2 regions of the Streptomyces sp. E-08 genome follow, and region 1 is predicted to be linked to the other one. Evidence: riboswitches for the same ligand, from Rfam matches in the RefSeq annotation. Region 1 holds a riboswitch; the other holds the start of a gene.
The links. A riboswitch is a leader RNA that binds a small molecule or an ion and turns the genes downstream of it on or off. The one in region 1 is predicted to bind ZMP and ZTP.
Positions count from the first base shown of each region.

Region 1 (6,621 bases):
GCGCGGGCGGCGCGCGGTGGACGGTCGTGGGCGCGGAGGCGCAGCTGAGGCTGGGTGAGGATGGACGCTGGTGGCCGTTCGTGAAGGCCGGGGCGCGCTGGTCCCCGGCCGGTCCGGCGGACCGTGACCCGGCGGCGGCCCTGGCGACGGCGTTCGCCGTCGGTGCTACTGGAGCCGGTGGCTGAGCGTGCCGGTGGTGGTCGCCAGGCTGCAGGCGACGGTGTCCGCGCCGAGGAGGTGGCTCGTCCGGTACGGGTACTGGACGAAGGTCGTCCAGCGCGTGCCGAGCGGCTGCCGGGCGGCCTTGCGGCGGAGCGGTTCGCGGCAGAGGAGGGTGGCCGCCTCGCGTACCGCCTGATCGGTGGCAAAGGTGCCGGCCAGGCGGAGCCGCGCGATCAGTTCGGCGTGGTGCGGCGTGTCGCAGCGCTGTCGGAGGGCGGTGCCCGGCGCGTCGCGGTCGATGTCGAAGCACTCGCCCACGCGCAGCGCCTCGAAGGAGACCGGCCGCACGCTGCTGCGGTCACCCGTCGGGAGGCCGGAGGGGGTGGTGCCGGTCGAGGGCGTGCCGCCCGCGGGGCCGGTGCTCCCGGACCGGTGCGGCGTCGGTGACGTGCTGTCCTGCGGCCGGCCCGCGCCGTCCTCGGGCGCCGTGGGCGTCGGCGTGGCGCCCGTGGTCGAGGAGTGCGCGGGTATCCCCGGGCTCGACGTGCCGGCCGTTCCCGCTCCGTCGGCGGGGGTGGGGGCTGCCGGTCCCGTGCCGTCGGCGGGGGTGGGAGCGGCCGGTCCCGTTCCGCTGGTGACGACGGGGGACGGCACACCGGCCGGGTCCCCGCCCGTTCGCCCGTCGGCGAGTCCGCTGCCCTCCGCGCCGCCCCGGGCCGTCAGGAACGCGCCCGCCACCAGGGCGGCCGTCAGCAGCGGGACGAGCGGCACGCCGAACCAGCGTGCGCGCCGCGCCGCGGGCCCGGGCCGGGGCGCACCGAGCCGTACGAAGCGGGCCGACCACACCGACTCGGCGCCGGGTGCGGTCGCACCGGGGCCGGGCGGGAGCGGTGAGGGGCTCGCGCGATCGGGTTCGGGCGCTCCGGGTGTGTCGGACGCGCCCGGACGGCCGGGCTCGGGCGGAGGGGTGTCCGTGAGCGGGATGTCGGTCGGCGGGTGGGGCACAGGGACCAGGTTCGCCTTTCGACGGCGGCGGTGCCAGCGTTCACCGGCCACCGGGCGCGGCAGGTACGGAATCGTGACCATCGCCGACCGTGCGCGCCTCCGCCACCGCCGCGCCCCCGTCACCTGCCGCCCGGTCACCGCTGCCTACAGGCCGAGCTGGCGCTCCGCGCCCTCGACCGTCTGGGCGAGGAGCACGGCGATGGTCATGGGGCCGACACCGCCGGGGACCGGGGTGATGAGGGAGGCGCGCTCTGCGGCCGAGGCGAAGTCGACGTCGCCGACGTTGCCCGGGTTGTAGCCGGCGTCGATGACGACGGCGCCCGGCTTGATGTCCTCGCCCTTGATGAAGTTCGGCTTGCCGACGGCGGCGACGAGGATGTCGGCCTCACGGACGACGGAGGAGAGGTCCTTGGTGCGGGAGTGGCAGTAGGTGACGGTGGCGTCGCGGCCGAGGAGGAGCAGGCCGGCGGGCTTGCCGAGGATGGCGCTGCGGCCGACGACGACCGCGCGCTTGCCGCTGAGCTCGACGTCGTACGCGTCGAGGAGGCGCATGATGCCGCCGGGCGTGCAGGAGACGAAGCCGGGCAGGCCGAAGCCCATGGCGGCGAAGGAGGCCATCGTGACGCCGTCGACGTCCTTCTCGGGGGCGATGGCCTCGAAGGCGGCGCGCTCGTCGATGTGCGGGCCGACCGGGTGCTGCAGCAGGATGCCGTGGACCTCGCGGTCCTCGGACAGGGCGGTGATGGCGGCGACGAGTTCCTCGGTCGTCGTCTCGGCGGGCAGCTCGACGTGCTTGGAGCGGATTCCGGCCTTCGCGCAGCGGTTCTGCTTCATCTTGACGTACGTGACGGAGGCCGGGTCCGCGCCGACCAGGACGGTCGCGAGGCACGGGGTCACGCCGGTGCGGCGGGTGATCTCGGCGGCTCGGGCGGCGGTCCCCTCGACCGTGCGGCGGGCGAGGGCCGTGCCGTCCATGAGGGTGGCGGTGCTGGTGGACATGGCAACTCCTGGGCGTCGTGTCTGACCGGTTTGTCGCCCAGGCGCACGGCATCGGCACGGTGGCGCCGCCGGGGCGCGCTCCGCCGGGCCGCTCCCCGGTGGTGATCCACCTCAAGCGCCAGTCACGGCCCGGAGCCCACTCTACGTGAGGGGTCGGGGGCCGGTCCCGGACAGGGTGCATATGCCGGGGTGAGGCAGAGCTTGTCGGCGGCACCCGCGCGCACCACGATGAGCGCGACGGGCCGGGACGACCTCGACGAGGAGGCCGAGTTGAGCGATGCGTGGGTGGCCGCGGAGCCACGGACGGGACGGACGCCGGCGGTGGACCGGGGAGCCGGGTCCGGCCCGGGGCCCCGGTCAGGCCCGGACCCGGAGGAGGAGCGTCCTACCCGGCGCGCTCGTCCCCTGGTGGCCGACTCCTGGCGCCGATCCGTACGCGCGCGCGTGAGCCCCGACGGGGCGGCGCGGGTGGAACTGGACGACGACGAGCTGGCCGCGTACCGGGAGGACCATCCCCTCGCCGGGGCGATGCCGGTGATCCGGGAGCTGATGGGCGCGTACGCGACGGACGGGGAGCACCTCCTGGCGGTCTGCGACGCCGCCGGGCGGATGCTGTGGGTCGAGGGGCATCCGGGCACCCTGCGCGCGGCCGGGAGGATGAACTTCGTGGCCGGGGCCCGCTGGTCGGAAGCGGCCGCCGGGACGAACGCACCCGGAACCGCCCTGGCCGTCGACCGTCCCGTCCAAGTGGTCTCCTCGGAGCACTTCCGGCGTCCGGTGCGGGCATGGACCTGCGCCGCGGCGCCCGTCCACGACCCGCGCAGCGGGCGGGTGCTCGGCGCGGTCGACATCACCGGCGGGGAGGGGCTCGCGCACCCGCACAGCCTCGGCTTCGTCCAGGCGGTGGCGCGCGCGGCCGAGTCGCAGCTGGCGCTGCTCGGTCCGGCCCCGGAGCCGGGACGGCTGAGGCTGTCGGCGCTGGGCCGGGACGAGGCGGTGCTCTCGGTGGGCGGGCGGAGGCTGCGGCTGAGCCGCCGCCACAGCGAGATCCTGGTGGTCCTCGCCCACCGCCCGGAGGGAGTGGGCGGCGACGAACTCCTGACGCTGCTGTACGAGGACGAGTCGGTGACCCCGGTGACGCTGCGGGCGGAGCTGTCACGGCTGCGCGCGCTGGTCGGGCCCGACGTGCTGAGGTCGCGGCCGTACCGGCTGGCCGGGGGGGTGGACGCGGACTTCGCGACGGTCGACCGGAGGCTGGCCTCGGGGGCCGTCGCGGCGGCTGCCGGGGACTACGCGGGCCCGCTGCTCCCGGCGTCGGCCGCGCCCGGGGTCGTACGGCTGCGGGAGCGGCTCGCGGGCCGGCTGCGGGCCGCTCTGGTGGACCGCGGCGATCCGGGGCTGCTCGCGGACTGGGCGTACAGCACGTGGGGCGAGGACGACGTGGTGGTCTGGCGGGCGTTGTGCGGGGCCGTACCGGCTAACCGGCTTCCTCCCGTACGGGCGAGGCTGGACTCCCTGGAGGCGGAACTGTCCGCCGGTGCAACGGGCTTGCAACGTACGGGTCCGCACACTCGGGCGTGAGCGCCGGCCAGGACGGCCGGCGCGTCCCAGGGAGGCCAAGCCCATGACCCGTTACGCCGCACCCGGTACCGAGGGCGCGCTCATGTCGTACCAGGCCCGCTACGACCACTGGATCGGCGGCGAGTACGTCGCCCCGGCGACCGGCCGCTACTTCGAGAACCCCAGTCCGATCGACGGCCGCCCCTTCACGGAGGTCGCGCGCGGCACCGCCGAGGACGTGGAGCGCGCCCTCGACGCGGCGCACGCGGCGGCCCCGGCGTGGGGGCGGACGGCTCCGGCGGACCGGGCGGCGGTCCTGCTGCGCATCGCGGACCGCATGGAGAGCAACCTGGAGGCGCTCGCGGTCGCGGAGACCTGGGACAACGGCAAGCCGGTCCGGGAGACGCTGGCCGCGGACATCCCGCTCGCGATCGACCACTTCCGCTACTTCGCGGGGGCGCTGCGGGCCCAGGAGGGCGCGCTGAGCGAGATCGACGACGACACGGTGGCGTACCACTTCCACGAGCCGCTGGGCGTGGTCGCGCAGATCATCCCGTGGAACTTCCCGATCCTCATGGCGGTCTGGAAGCTGGCCCCGGCGCTGGCCGCGGGCAACGCGGTGATCCTCAAGCCGGCCGAACAGACGCCGGCCTCGGTGCACTTCTGGCTGAGCCTGGTCGCGGACCTGCTGCCGCCCGGCGTCCTGAACGTCGTGAACGGCTTCGGCGAGGAGGCCGGCAAGCCGCTGGCGTCCAGTCCGCGGGTCGCGAAGATCGCGTTCACGGGCGAGACGTCGACGGGCCGGCTGATCATGGGGTACGCCTCGCAGAACCTCAAGCCGGTCACCCTCGAACTCGGCGGCAAGTCCCCCAACATCTTCTTCGACGACGTGTGGGCGGCGGACGACGACTTCCGGGACAAGGCCCTCGAAGGCTTCACGATGTTCGCCCTCAACCAGGGCGAGGTGTGCACCTGCCCCTCCCGCGCCCTCGTCCAGCGCGGCCACTACGCCGACTTCCTGGAGGCGGCGGTCGCCCGCACGGAGAAGATCGTCCCGGGCCACCCCCTGGACACGGACACGATGATCGGCGCCCAGGCCTCCGCCGAACAGCTCCGGAAGATCGTCTCGTACCTGGAGATCGGCCAGAAGGAGGGCGCCAAGATCCTGACGGGCGGCCAGATCGTGGAGCACGGAGGCGAGTTGGCGGGCGGCTACTACGTCCAGCCGACGATCTTCGAGGGCGACAACCGCATGCGGATCTTCCAGGAGGAGATCTTCGGCCCGGTGGTGGCGGTGACCTCCTTCACCGACTTCGACGACGCGATCCGCACGGCCAACGACACGCTCTACGGCCTCGGCGCGGGCGTCTGGACCCGCGACACCAACACGGCCTACCGCGCGGGCCGCGCGATCCAGGCGGGCCGCGTCTGGACGAACTGCTACCACGCCTACCCGGCCCACGCTGCTTTCGGAGGAGTGAAGCAGTCAGGCATCGGCCGAGAGACCCACAAGATGATGCTGGACCACTACCAGTCGACCAAGAACCTCCTGGTCAGCTACTCGCCCAAGAAGCTCGGCCTCTTTTGAGGCGTCAAGTCGGTTTCCTCGGAAAGGATTGCCCCGCCCCCCGGAACCAGTTCCGAACAGATACTGATCGGCGCAGGGCCGTCACAGTAGGGCCTGTGAAATACGGACGGAGGTTGCCGCGGACGAGCCTGGTCAACAGCAGGGCGGCGAGCAGGCCGCCCATGACCAGCGGCAGGGCTCCGGCGGCCAGTCCGGCGCCGCGCGGGTCGTCGGCCGGCAGCGGGATGAGGTCGCGGGCGGCGACTGCGGTGCCGGGTCCCTGTGCCTGGCTGAGGCCGGTCGCGATGCTGTTCAGGGTCTGGACGACGGCGGTGCTTCCGGCTGATGCGGTGATGACCTGTGGAGTGCCGGAGCTCAGGTCGATCGCCCCGTACACCTTGCGGTCGCGGATCAGTTGTTCGGCGGCGGCGCTGTCGGCGACCTCGAAGCCGTCGGGAAGCCGTTGGTCGAGCATGGACGTGGTCCGCTTGACGGCGGGAGCGGGCCCGGCGACGGCGATCGGCACGTCATGCACCGATGAGCGTACCGACGGCCAGGCGAAGGCGGTGAGCAGCAGGCTGATGCTCACCGTGAGCAAGGCGACTGCCCTGGCCACGATCGGCCAGGGTGAGGGCGACGCGTTGGCTGCGAGCGCGGCCTGAGTGGACATGCTTCTCCTGCGGAGGAGGGAGTTCATCGCCGGGTGAGCGGAGTTTCGGACTCGAGCGGGGCAGCTCTGCCGGATTGCGGACGTAGCAGAAACCGCTGACGCGGGCCTTCTCGAGACGGACCGCCAGGACGCCGTCGAGTTCGCCGGTCAGGCAGGGGATGAGGGCCGGACCTTGATCCGTGCGGCCTTCCGGCCGCCCACGTACTTCGGCTTTGCCTGCCCTTCGTCGTCGACCATCTGCAAGATCCCGTCCCGCCGCCCGAGGCTGATGTGGTTGCCCACGTACTCCAGCTTGGTGTTCGCGATCTCGCGGCCTGTCAGGCGTCCCACGATCGCGTCCGTAGCCTGTCGGCCGGTGTAGCCGGCCGAAGCGCAGGACATCGCCAGCGGCCGGCCGTTGTCGCCGATGACGTAGACGCTGTCGCCGGCGGCGTAGACGTTCGGGTGCGAGACCGACCGCATGGTGCGATCGACGACGATCTGGCCATTCTCGGTGACCTCCAGCCCGCTCACGGCGGCGATGGGGCTGACCGCGAACCCAGCCGTCCACACGGTCGCGTCGGACGCCAGGACGGTGCCGTCGGCGCACAGTACCCGCGCGGCTTCGACGGCTTCGACCTCGGTGTGCTCCAGCACGGTGATGCCCAGCCGGTCGCAG
Region 1 covers NZ_CP183971.1:8,111,618-8,118,238, reverse strand. The annotation lists gene ACN9MM_RS37060 (SWF or SNF family helicase) at 1-185, shown strand, start outside; gene ACN9MM_RS37055 (hypothetical protein) at 166-1,167, opposite strand; gene ACN9MM_RS37050 (bifunctional 5,10-methylenetetrahydrofolate dehydrogenase/5,10-methenyltetrahydrofolate cyclohydrolase) at 1,312-2,166, opposite strand; ZMP/ZTP riboswitch at 2,195-2,302, opposite strand; gene ACN9MM_RS37045 (GAF domain-containing protein) at 2,437-3,747, shown strand; gene exaC (acetaldehyde dehydrogenase ExaC) at 3,791-5,314, shown strand; gene ACN9MM_RS37035 (hypothetical protein) at 5,319-5,963, opposite strand; partial or broken gene ACN9MM_RS37030 (NAD(P)/FAD-dependent oxidoreductase) at 6,135-6,621, opposite strand, start outside.

Region 2 (6,621 bases), 2.9 Mb from region 1:
CGGTGCGTCCACCGGGCTGCCGCCCTGCGCGGGGACCGCCGAGATCGGGCGGCCGCTGCCGAACTCGTAGTCGTACAGCTTCCGCCAGACCCCGTCCGGGCCCTGCTCGTACAGCGCGAAGGAGCGGCAGGTCCAGGCCGCCTCGTACCCGGCGAGCTCCTCGAACGCCCGGTCCATCCCCTCCTCGGAGATGCCGTGCGCCACGGTGACGTGCGGGTGGTACGGGAACTGGAGCTCGCGCACCAGGGGCCCGGCCTCGTCCCGGATCCGGTGCTGGAGCCGGTTGCAGGAGGGCACGCCCTCCGCCAGCTTCACGAAGACGACCGGGGACAGCGGGCGGAAGGTCCCGGTGCCCCGGAGGCGTACGGGGAACGGCTGGTGGTCGGCGGCGACACCCGCGAGGTGCGCCTCGATCTCCGGCAGCCGCTCCTCGGCGACCTCGGTCGGCGGGACCAGGGTGACGTGCGTGGGGATGCCGTAGGCGGCCGGGTCCCCGAAGCCGGCGCGCCGCTCCTGGAGCAGGCTGCCGTAGGGCTCCGGGACCGCGATCGAAACGCCGAGCGTTACGGTCCCCACGTCGTTCTCCTCCGTCGTCCGTCGTCGAGTCGTGTGTGGTGGTGCAGCCGCCAGTGTGCGGCCTGCACCACCCTCGTGGCCAGGGTCCCTGGACTCAGTGCTTGGCGGGCAGGAAGCCGATCCGCTCGTACGTCTGGGCCAGCGTCTCCGCGGCGACCGCGCGGGCCTTCTCCGCTCCCTTGGCCAGGACCGAGTCCAGCGTCTCCGGGTCGTCCAGGTATTCCTGGGTGCGGGCCCGGAACGGCGTGACGAAGTCCACCATGACCTCGGCGAGATCCGTCTTCAGCGCGCCGTACATCTTGCCCTCGTAGCTCTTCTCCAGGTCCTCGACGGACGTGGCGGTGAGCGTGGACATGATGGTGAGGAGGTTGGAGACGCCGGCCTTGTTCTCCGGGTCGAAGCGGATCACCGTGTCGGTGTCGGTGACCGCGCTCTTGACCTTCTTCGCGGTGGCCTTCGGGTCGTCCAGGAGGTTGATCAGGCCCTTCGGCGAGGACGCCGACTTGCTCATCTTGATCGTCGGGTCCTGGAGGTCGAAGATCTTCGCCGTCTCCTTGAGGATGTACGGCTTGGGGATCGTGAACGTCTCGCCGAAGCGGCCGTTGAAGCGCTCCGCGAGGTCGCGGGTCAGCTCGATGTGCTGGCGCTGGTCCTCGCCGACCGGGACCTCGTGGGCCTGGTAGAGCAGGATGTCCGCGACCTGGAGGATCGGGTACGTGAAGAGGCCGACGCTCGCGTTGCCGACGCCCTGCTTGGCGGACTTGTCCTTGAACTGGGTCATGCGGGAGGCCTCGCCGAAGCCGGTGAGGCAGTTCATGACCCACGCGAGCTGGGCGTGCTCCGGGACGTGGCTCTGGACGAAGAGGGTGCAGCGCTCCGGGTCGAGACCGGCGGCGAGCAGCTGGGCGGCGGCGAGCCGGGTGTTGGCGCGCAGCTCGGCGGGGTCCTGCGGGACCGTGATCGCGTGCAGGTCGACGACCATGTAGAAGGCGTCGTGGGTCTCCTGCAGGGCGACCCACTGGCGGACGGCGCCGAGGTAGTTGCCGAGGTGGAACGAGCCTGCGGTGGGCTGGATTCCGGAGAGCACACGGGGACTGTCAGAGGCCATGCACATCATTCTCTCAGGTGTGGGAACCGATCCCCGACTGCCGGTGTATCAAGAGTGTGAGGACGCGGGAGGGGGGCCTGGTCGACGACGAGGCCGCGGTGATCGCCCGTGTGCGCGCCGGGGAGCCGGAGGCGTACGCGGAGCTGGTCCGCGCGCACACGGCGGTGGCGCTGAGGGCGGCCGTGGCGTGCGGCGCGGGCGCGGAGGCCGAGGACGTGGTGCAGCAGGCCTTCTTCAAGGCGTACCGGTCCCTGGGGCGTTTCAAGGAGGGTGCGGCGTTCCGTCCTTGGCTGTTGCGGATCGTCGCCAATGAGACCAGGAACACAGTGCGCTCGGCGGGTCGGCAGCGTGCCGTGGCCGGCCGGGAGGCGGATCTGCTCGGGGGCGAGCCTCGGATACCGGAGTCGGCGGACCCGGCGGTCGCGGCCGAGGAGCGGGAGCGGAGCCGGCGGTTGTGGGAGGCGCTGGACGGTCTCGCCGAGGACCATCGGCAGGTGGTGATCCACCGGTATCTCCTGGAGCTGGACGAGACGGAGACGGCCGTGGCACTGGGCTGGCCGAGGGGGACGGTGAAGTCCCGGCTGAGCCGGGCGCTGAAGAAGCTGGGGCGGGCGCTGGTGACGGAGGGAGGTGAGGGGCGTGGGTGAGGAGCGACACGGGCCGGACGGTCCGGGGCGCGGATCTGACGGTCCGGGGCGCGGGTCTGACGGGCGTCTGCCGGGCGGGCTGGGGGGCGGGTCCGGGGACGGTCTGACGGGTGAGCTGCGTGAGCTGGGGCGGCGGCTGCGGGTGCCGGACGTGGACGGCGAGACGATGGCCGAGCGGGTGCTGGCCCAGCTCCTCGCCGAGCACGTGCCGGTGCCGGAGCGGGTGCCCGAGCCGCGGCGGATCCGGTGGCGGACGCGTGCGGGGGCGTGGGCCCGGGAGCGGTGGCGGGCGGTGGTGGCCGGCCTGACCGGGGTGCTGATCGTGCTGGTGCTCACGCCTCCCGTGCGGGCGGCGGTGGCGGAGTGGTTCGGCTTCGGCGGGGTCTCCGTGCGGTACGACCCGGAGGGCGGCCGGCCGGTGCCGGGCGAGGCGTCGGCAGGCGGGGTGGTGCCGGGGTGCCCCGCCCCGGTGGACCTGGCGGAGGCCGGGCGCAGGGCGGGCTTCGCGCCGCTGATACCCGCCGCCCTCGGAGCGCCGGACGCGGTCGCGGTGACGGGGGCGGCGGAGCGGGGCCGGGCGGTGATCAGCCTGTGCTGGCGGGTCGGGGAGCGGACGGTCCGGCTGGACGAGTTCCCGGCGCGGCTGGAGCTGGGCTTCGTCAAGCAGGTGCCGGTGCAGCCGGAGGCGGTGACGCTGCCGGACGGGACGCGGGGGTACTGGTTCGCCCGCCCGCACCGGCTGACGTTCCCGCTGGAGACGGGCGACGGCGCGGTCTGGACCCACGCGGCGCGCCCCGCGGGCCCCACGCTCCTGTGGACCGGGAGCGCGGGGGCCGTGACCCTCCGTCTGGAGGGCATACCGGACCGGACGGAGGCCCTGCGCGTCGCGGGGACAGCGGGCTGACGGGCCGTCGGCCGACGACCGGCGGGCGGCGGGCGGCTGGCGGGCGGCGGGCGGCGGGCGAAGGCCCGGACGACCGGGTGTCGACCGGGTGCGGGTCGGACCGGGTGCGTCAGACCGGGAGGCCCGGGGCCGGGTAGGAGGCCATGAGGTCGGCGACCTCGGCGCGGACGGTGCGGAGGGCGTCCTCGTCGCCCGTGCCGGCGGCGGCGACGGCGCGGTCGATCCACTCGGCGACCTGGTCCATGTGGTCCGTGGTGAGGCCGCGGGAGGTGAGGGAGGGGGTGCCGATGCGGATGCCGGAGGGGTCGAACGGCTTCCGGGGGTCGTAGGGGACGGTGTTGTAGTTGACGACGATCCCGGCCCGGTCGAGGGCCTTCGCGGCGATCTTGCCGGGGACCCGCTTGGGCGTGAGGTCGATCAGGATCAGATGGTTGTCGGTGCCGCCGGAGACCAGGTCGAAGCCGCGGGCGAGGAGCGCCTCGGCGAGGGCCCTGGCGTTGGCGACGACGGCGTGGGCGTAGTCGCGGAAGGAGGGCTGGGAGGCCTCGCGGAGGGCGACGGCGATGGCGGCGGTGGTCTGGTTGTGCGGGCCGCCCTGGAGGCCGGGGAAGACCGCCTTGTCGAGGGCCTTGGCGTGCTCCTCGGTGGACATGAGCATGGCGCCGCGCGGGCCGCGGAGGGTCTTGTGGGTGGTCGTGGAGATGACGTCCACGTGCCCGACCGGGGAGGGGTGGGCGCCGCCCGCGATGAGGCCGGCGATGTGGGCGACGTCGGCGACGAGGACGGCGCCGGACTCGCGGGCGATCTCGCCGAAGGCGGCGAAGTCGATGGTGCGGGGCAGTGCGGTGCCACCGCAGAAGATGATCTTCGGGCGCTCCTTGAGGGCGAGCTCGCGGACCTGGTCGAAGTCGATCAGACCCCCGCCTTCGGAGATCGGAGCCTGGCGGACGCCGTACTGGACGCCGCGGAACCAGCTGCCGGTGGCGGAGACGCCCCAGCCGTGGGTGAGGTGGCCGCCCATGGGCAGGGCCATGCCCATGACGGTGTCGCCGGGCTGTGCGAAGGCGAGGTAGACGGCGAGGTTGGCCGGAGAGCCGGAGTAGGGCTGGACGTTGGCGTGGTCGACGCCGAAGAGGGCCTTGGCGCGCTCGATCGCGAGGGTCTCGACCTGGTCGATGTTCTGCTGGCCCTCGTAGTAGCGGCGGCCGGGGTAGCCCTCGCTGTACTTGTTCTGGAGGACCGTGCCGGAGGCTTCGAGCACGGCGGCGGAGACGTAGTTCTCGCTGGGGATGAGGCGGAGGGTCTCGGCCTGGAGCCGCTCCTCGGCGCCGACGAGGGCGGCGAGCTCGGGGTCGGCGGCGGCGAGCGCGGGGTGCTGCTGCGGGGTGGTCATGGTGGTGTCCTCCGGGCGTTCGGCGGAACGGTCCCGGGGCTGAGGTGCGCACGGGACCAGGGGCCCGTGATGCCCAGGCGAGCGGCACCTCGTGTGGTGGAGCGCGCACGGCTCCCCCGGGGTCGCTTCCCCGTACGCCAGTCGCCGTGCGTGATTCCAGGGTAGCTGGCGTGCCGTCGCCGAGGTTTCCCTGTCCGGCATCCGAGCGACGATAAGAAGGGGGCCATACGCACTCCCGAGCCGCAGGACGAACGGAGATCCCGTGTCGAGGACAGAAGACGCGATCGCTTCCGCGGACGCGCACAGCGCTCACAACTACCACCCCCTTCCGGTCGTCGTCGCCTCGGCGGACGGCGCCTGGATGACCGATGTCGAGGGCCGTCGCTACCTCGACATGCTCGCCGGGTACTCGGCGCTCAACTTCGGGCACGGCAACCGGCGTCTGATCGACGCCGCGAAGGCGCAGCTGGAGCGGGTGACGCTGACCTCGCGCGCCTTCCACCACGACAGGTTCGCCGAGTTCTGCACGCGGCTCGCGGAGCTGTGCGGCAAGGAGGCGGTGCTGCCGATGAACACGGGGGCGGAGGCGGTCGAGACGGCCGTGAAGACCGCCCGGAAGTGGGGGTACGAGGTGAAGGGCGTGCCGGACGGGCACGCGAAGATCGTGGTCGCGGCGAACAACTTCCACGGCCGGACGACGACGATCGTGAGCTTCTCGACGGACCACGAGGCGCGGGACCACTTCGGGCCGTACACGCCGGGGTTCGAGATCGTGCCGTACGGGGATCTGACGGCGATGGAGGCGGCCGTCACCGAGAACACGGTGGCGGTGCTGCTGGAACCGATCCAGGGGGAGGCGGGGGTCCTGGTGCCGCCGGCCGGGTATCTGGCGGGGGTCCGGGAGCTGACGCGCCGGCGGAACGTGCTGTTCATGGCGGACGAGATCCAGTCGGGGCTGGGCCGGACGGGGCGGACGTTCGCGTGCGAGCACGAGGGTGTGGTGCCGGACGTGTACATCCTCGGGAAGGCGCTGGGCGGCGGGGTGGTGCCGGTGTCGGCGGTGGTGGCCGACCGTGACGTGCTCGGGGTGTTCCGGCCGGGTGAGCACGGGTCGACGTTCGGCGGGAACCCGCTGGCCTGCGCGGTGGCCCTCGAGGTGATCGCGATGCTGCGGACGGGCGAGTTCCAGGAGCGGGCGGCGGAGCTGGGCGAGCACCTCCACGCGGAGCTGGGGCTGCTCGTGGGCGGCGGTGCGGTGGAGGCGGTGCGCGGGCGCGGGCTGTGGGCGGGCGTGGACATCGCGCCCGCGAAGGGGACGGGCCGGGAGATCTCGGAGCGTCTGATGGAGCGGGGCGTCCTGGTGAAGGACACGCACGGGTCGACGATCCGGATCGCTCCGCCGCTGGTCATCTCGAAGGAGGACCTGGACTGGGGCCTGGAGCAGCTGAGGGGCGTCCTGTCGGACTGACGGCGTCCGTCGCGGGTGGGGGCGACGGAACTGACGGCGCCCGTCGCGGGCGGGGCGACGGACTGACGGCGTCCCTCGTGGGTGGGGCGACGGACTGACGGGATCCGCTTTCACGAGGGCGGCGAGCGGGAGGGGCGGGGTCAACTCGGCTCATTGACACCGGACTTGGTCTAGGCCAATGATGCCGCCATGCCGAGACTCCGTCTGCGTCACGCCCTGCGTGCCGCGCTCGCCGCCCTCGTCCCGCTCGCGCTCCTCGGCGCGGTCGCCGGACCCGCGCACGCCGCCCCGGCGGCCTGGCCCGAGCCCGTCCCGGTGGTCTCCCGCGTGGAGACCACCGACCCGGTCGTCTTCATCACCGTCGACGACGGCTGGAACCACGACCCCGCCGCGGCGAGGCTGCTGCTCGACCGCCGGGTACCCGCCTCGCTGTTCCTGCTCCCCGGCGCCTACTCGTACGACTCCGGCTACTTCCACGCCCTGCTCGACCAGGGCCGCTCCCGCGTCGAGAACCACACCGTCGAC
Region 2 covers NZ_CP183971.1:5,207,858-5,214,478, reverse strand. The annotation lists gene ACN9MM_RS24175 (2'-5' RNA ligase family protein) at 1-576, opposite strand, end outside; gene trpS (tryptophan--tRNA ligase) at 671-1,684, opposite strand; gene ACN9MM_RS24165 (RNA polymerase sigma factor) at 1,741-2,331, shown strand; gene ACN9MM_RS24160 (hypothetical protein) at 2,483-3,235, shown strand; gene glyA (serine hydroxymethyltransferase) at 3,345-4,628, opposite strand; ZMP/ZTP riboswitch at 4,693-4,783, opposite strand; gene rocD (ornithine--oxo-acid transaminase) at 4,891-6,096, shown strand; gene ACN9MM_RS24145 (polysaccharide deacetylase family protein) at 6,286-6,621, shown strand, end outside.
Region 2: linked by a shared signal. The riboswitch ahead of glyA (serine hydroxymethyltransferase) and the one ahead of ACN9MM_RS37050 (bifunctional 5,10-methylenetetrahydrofolate dehydrogenase/5,10-methenyltetrahydrofolate cyclohydrolase) in region 1 are both predicted to bind ZMP and ZTP.